Regions from separate parts of the Mesorhizobium sp. LCM 4576 genome, predicted to be linked through region 1. Evidence: riboswitches for the same ligand, from Rfam matches in the RefSeq annotation. Region 1 holds a riboswitch; the other holds the start of a gene.
The links. A riboswitch is a leader RNA that binds a small molecule or an ion and turns the genes downstream of it on or off. The one in region 1 is predicted to bind cobalamin.

Region 2: linked by a shared signal. The riboswitch ahead of bluB (5,6-dimethylbenzimidazole synthase) and the one ahead of LCM4576_RS23990 (DUF1636 family protein) in region 1 are both predicted to bind cobalamin.

Annotation. Positions count from the first base shown of each region.
Region 1 is NZ_MDDT01000047.1:14,374-17,400, reverse strand. It holds gene LCM4576_RS23995 (helix-turn-helix domain-containing GNAT family N-acetyltransferase) at 1-177, shown strand, start outside; cobalamin riboswitch at 513-718, shown strand; gene LCM4576_RS23990 (DUF1636 family protein) at 808-1,188, shown strand; gene LCM4576_RS23985 (ABC transporter ATP-binding protein) at 1,185-1,973, shown strand; gene LCM4576_RS23980 (ABC transporter substrate-binding protein) at 2,005-2,952, shown strand; gene LCM4576_RS23975 (iron ABC transporter permease) at 2,982-3,027, shown strand, end outside.
Region 2 is NZ_MDDT01000057.1:234,147-236,634, forward strand. It holds gene LCM4576_RS26890 (hypothetical protein) at 1-226, shown strand, start outside; gene bluB (5,6-dimethylbenzimidazole synthase) at 227-958, opposite strand; cobalamin riboswitch at 1,001-1,178, opposite strand; gene LCM4576_RS26900 (histone deacetylase family protein) at 1,294-2,220, shown strand; gene LCM4576_RS26905 (exodeoxyribonuclease VII small subunit) at 2,224-2,475, shown strand.

The sequences.
Region 1 (3,027 bases):
GAATGCATCACCTTTGCTCGAGCCAAGGGCTACAAGACGCTGACGCTGTGGACCAACGACATTCTTGGCTCGGCCCGCCGCATTTACCAGGCCGCGGGCTTCAAGCTGGTCGACGAGGAACGCCATCATTCCTTCGGCAAGGACTTGGTCGGCCAGACCTGGAATTTGGAGCTTTAGCTCTCTTTCCCGTCTCCCCTTGCGGGCTCACGGGGGAGAAGGCTGATCGGCGCGCAGCGCCGAGACGGATAAGAGGTGTACCAGGAAATCCTGACGTTCCACCCCGCTGGAGCTCTTCAGCCGTCTCGACGCTGTGCCCATGTTCGAAACCCGAACGGTTTCTGAAAATTCTCCGATGTTGGTCGCGACGGCTGGAGAAGGGGGTTGACAAAAGCGCCTCCGCCAGCTGTATGTAACGTTATTACATATCAATCGGAAATGCATCTTTTCAGGCAGGTCGCTTCGAACGGTGACAAGGTTGCGCGGAAGCCCGTTGCGACTCGCGGCCGGACTACCTACGATCGTTACGTCATGGTCCCCGAACCGCAAGGCGAGGGGTGAAAAGGGAACACGGTGAGGCCTATCCGGGTCGAGGCCGTGGCTGCCCCCGCAACTGTGAGCGGCGAGCTCCATCCGAAACGCCACTGGCCGGCAAGGCTGGGAAGGCGGATGGCGCAACGACCCGCGAGCCAGGAGACCTGCCATCGACACGAGTTGACCGGACGGGGTGTGCCGGGAGGAGACGCGGGCACCGGCCTTTCGGRCGACTCGTCCGGCATCCTTCCGTCGCCATTTTGGGAAGTGACGGAAATGCTGGACACCGCATACCATCGTATCATCGTCTGTTCGCTATGCCGCGACACCGTGACCAGGCTGAGGTCCGGCGAGGATCTGTGCGCCGAACTGCGCTCCAGGCTTGCCGGGACTTTGGCGTCGTCTTTTGCTGTCGAGACCGTCGACTGCATGGCCGGCTGTTCGCGACCACTGACCGTCGCCTTCAACGCGCAAGGCAAGYCCAGCTATCTCTTCGGCTCGATCGACAGCGGCACCGATGCCGGCGCGCTAGTCSAGTTTGCCAGACTCTATGCCTCGTTGGCCGATGGCTGGTGCAGTTCCGACCAGCGCCCGGCAAGGCTCGCCGGCAAGATACTGGCGCGCATCCCGGCCGGGGGCAGGGAGCAGGTCCGGTGAGCGCGCCCCTGCTTGAAGCCCGCGCTCTTCGTGCCATGGCAAACGGCCGGACGCTGGTCGAGGATGTCGGCCTGTCGCTGGCGGCGGGTGAGCGGCTCGCGATCATCGGCCCCAACGGCGCCGGCAAGACGACGCTGCTGCGCATGCTATGCGGCGCGCTCCGGCCGAGCGCCGGCGAGGTTCGCCTTGCCGGACGCCGGCTGGACAGGATCACCGCGGCCGAGCGGGCGCTGAGCATTGCCGTCGTCGGCCAGACGGACCAGCCGGATCCACGGCTGGCGCTGATCGACTATGTCGAGCTCGGCCGCGTCCCGCATGCCGGCCTGAGGCGCCGGCACAACGATCGCGACATCGTCGTCGAAGCGCTGCGCCGGACCGGGCTATTGCCGTTACTCGCGCGCAGCATCGGTTCGCTCTCCGGTGGCGAACGCCAGCGCGCACAACTCGCCCGCGCCATCGCCCAGGAGCCGAAAATCCTGTTTCTCGACGAACCGACCAACCACCTGGATCCGCGCGCCCGCGGCGAGCTGCTCGAGCTGGTCGCCGCATTCAACATGACCGTGGTCGCCGTGCTGCACGATCTGGCCCTCGTAGCGCCCTTCGCCACGAGCGTCGCAGTGATGAGCAACGCCCGGCTGCGCGCGCTGGCGCCGCCACGCGACGCGCTGGCGCAGCCGCTCATCCGCGAGGTGTTCGGCATCGATGTGCTGCGCCTGCGGCACCCGACCGAGGACCGCGAGCTCACCGTCTTCGAGCTGCCCACGCGCGCTTCCTCGCCATCCTGAACCTGCCCAACACAAACAAGGAGCATGCCCCGTGAAACGCCTCGCTTTGTCGTTTGCCTTCTCGCTTGTCGCCTCGGCCGCCTTCGCCTTCCCGGTCACCGTCGACAGTTGCGGCAAGCCGCTTACCTTCGACGCGCCGCCGAAGCGCGCCGTCATCCAGGATCTCAACATGGCTGAGATGGCTTTCGCGCTTAAGCTGCAGCCGTCCATCGTCGGGCTCACCGGCATCACCGGCTGGTACAAGGTCGGGCCCGAGTTCAAGGCCGAGCAGGGCGCCATCCCCGAGCTGGCGCCGAAATATCCGACGCTCGAGAACCTCGTCGCCGTGCAGCCCGATTTCTTCTTCGCCGGCTGGTATTACGGCATGAAGCCGGGCGGCGAGGTGACGCCCGACACGCTCGCTCCGCACGGCATCAAGACGCTGGTGCTGACCGAGAGCTGTGTCCATCTCGACAAGAACCGTCCCGCCGCCTCGATGGACCTGCTCTATGGCGACGTCGAGAAGCTCGGCAAGATCTTCGGCAAGGAGGCGGAGGCCGAAAAGCTGGTCCACGGCTGGAAGGCCGAGCTCGCCGGCATCACCGCGAAAGTGGGCAACGCCAAGGGCACGCGCGTCTTCCTCTACGATTCCGGCGAGGACAAGCCCTTCACCGCCGGCAAATTCGCCATTCCCGACGCCATGATCGCTGCCGCGGGCGGTGAGAACATCATGGCAGACATGGCGACGAGCTGGGGCAACACCGACTGGGAGACGGTCGCCTCGCGCAATCCGCAGTTCCTCATCCTGCTCGATTACCAGGATGGCGGCGGCTACAGGAAACTGCTCGATTTCCTCAAAGCGCATCCGGCAATGAAGGAGACCGACGCGGTCAGGAACGAGCGCTTCGTGGCGCTCCGCTACGCCGAGCTGACGCCGGGGCCCGCCAATATCGAGGCGATCGGCAAGATCGCCAGGGCCATGCATCCGGAAGCGTTTTGAGACCGCGGCGCAAGCCATTCGTCCTGGCGATGGCGCTGGGCGCGATCCTGCTGGTCGCGCTCGCGCTGCTTTCGA
Region 2 (2,488 bases), on a different contig from region 1:
CGTGCTTGCGATCGTCTTTGCCTGGGCCTTCAAGGCAGCCTTCATCGAGCCGTTCGCCATCGCGTCCTTGATGCAGGTCTATTTCGAAGCCATCGAAGGTCAGGTGCCCAATCCCGAATGGGACACGCGGCTTGCCGAGGCCTCGTCCAAATTCAGGGAACTGCGCGACAAGGCGCTGGGCTCCTTCGGCGGTGGATCGCGCTGGGACACGCCCCGGGCCGCTTGATCACGGCTTTGGCGGGCCGCTAAGTCTCGCAATCGCCGATTTGAGTGGCGCTTCTCCGGCGCCRCAAAACGTCTCGCTCATCACCAGCTCGGGCAGCGACAGGCGCCTGCCCCAGCCATGCGCTTCGAGGTCCGGTTTCGGTGCGAAGGCCGAGACGCGGCCGACGCACAGATAGGCGATCGGCGTGACATGCTCCGGGATCGACAGAAGCCGCTTCAGCGCCTCCGTTTCGATGATGCTCACCCARCCGACGCCCACGCCTTCCGCGCGTGCCGCCAGCCAGAAATTCTGCACCGCGCAGACGGTGCTGTAGAGGTCCATCTCCGGATTGTGCCAGCGCCCGAGCGGCGAGTCCTTCGATCGCTGCCGGTCGCAGGTGATGCAGAGATTGAGCGCGCTTTCGCAGATGCCTTCGAGCTTAAGCTTGCGGTACAGCGCCTGCCGTTCCGCCTCGATCRCCGGCAGTTCCTGTTCGCGCGCGGCGAGGAACAAGTCGCGGACCTGCCGCCGCCTTGTCTGGTCGCGGATAACGATGAAATTCCACGGCTGCATGTAGCCGACCGACGGCGCGTGATGAGCGGCGGTGATGAGCCGCGCCAGCACGCTGTCATCGAGATCGTCGGGGACAAAATAGCTGCGCACGTCACGCCTGGTGAACATCGCACGATAGACCGCGTCGCGCGCCAATTGGTCAAAATCGTCGCCGCTCGCGGCGATCGCTGCTGCCGTCATCGCATTTCCCCTTGCGACAAGCAGTCATCCGCCTGACCAAGCGGATGACCATGTCTGCCGGGCCGGTCTTCTGGCTCGGGATCGTCCCGCTCCGGCGCCTTCCCGTCATGGACAGTGGCGTTTGCCGGCGCGGTCCCCCTCACAGCGTTGGGCACGCCACGGAGTTCAACCGTGTTCCCGATTCTCCCGCGTCACGGGCACCAGGCAGCGAAGTGACCTTACCGCAAAGTTCGGCGCCCGCCAATGGCGCGGACGACATCGGCTGGCGCAATTTCCCCAGCCATTCGGCGTTTCAAACATGGTCATTACGGCCGCGGGTGCCTAGATTAGGCGCCATGGCCACCCGTCTCTACACGCACCCGATCTTCCTCGAACACCTCACGCCGCCCGGCCACCCCGAGCGGCCCGACCGGCTGCGCGCCATCGAGCGTGTGCTGGACGACGATGCCTTTTCGGCGCTCGACCGCGTCAAAGCGCCCGAAGGCGACGAGAAAACGATCCTTTACGCGCATCCCGAGCAATTCGTCGAACGCGTCCGCGCGGCAATCCCTGAGACCGGCATCGTCTCGATCGACGCCGACACCAGTGCCAGCCCGAAGAGCTGGCAGGCGGCGGTGACGGCGATCGGGGCGGCCAATGCCRCCGTCGACGATGTCTTCGAGGGCCGTGCCGCCAATGTGTTCGTCGCCGCCCGCCCGCCGGGACATCACGCCGAAAAGACCACGGCGATGGGCTTCTGCCTGTTCAACACGGCCGCCATCGCCGCCCGCTATGCGCAGAAGAAACATCAGGCCGAGCGCGTCGCCATCGTCGACTGGGATGTCCATCACGGCAACGGCACGCAGGACATTTTTTGGGACGATCCGTCTGTGCTTTATTGCTCGACGCATCAGATGCCGCTTTACCCGGGCACCGGCGCGAAGAGCGAAACCGGCGCCGGCAACATCGTCAACGCGCCGCTCGCGCCGCAGACCGGCAGCGACCTGTTTCGAGACGCCTTCCTGTCGCGCGTGCTGCCGTCCATCGATGCGTTCGCGCCGGACCTGATCATCATTTCCGCCGGCTTCGACGCGCACCACCGCGATCCGCTGGCCGAGATCAACCTGACCGAGGACGATTTCGACTGGGCGACCGGCAAGCTGATGGAGCGCGCCGGGCGCCACAGCTCCAACAGGCTCGTCAGCCTGCTGGAAGGCGGCTACGATCTGCAGGGACTGGCATTTTCAGTCGCCGCCCATGTCGGGCGGCTGATGAAGGGATAGGGTATGGCAGTGGAAGGCAATGAGGACGTCAAGGCGATGAGCTTCGAACAGGCGCTCGACGCGCTGGAGAAGATCGTCGATGATCTGGAGCGCGGCGATGTTCCGCTCGACCAGTCGATCCGGATCTATGAGCGTGGCGAGGCGCTGAAGGCGCATTGCGATCGGCTGCTGAAGGCGGCCGAGGACAAGGTCGAGAAGATCCGGCTGTCGCGCGACGGCAAGCCGGCGGGAACGGAGCCGTTGGACGCGGAATAACTTGGGGGCAGAG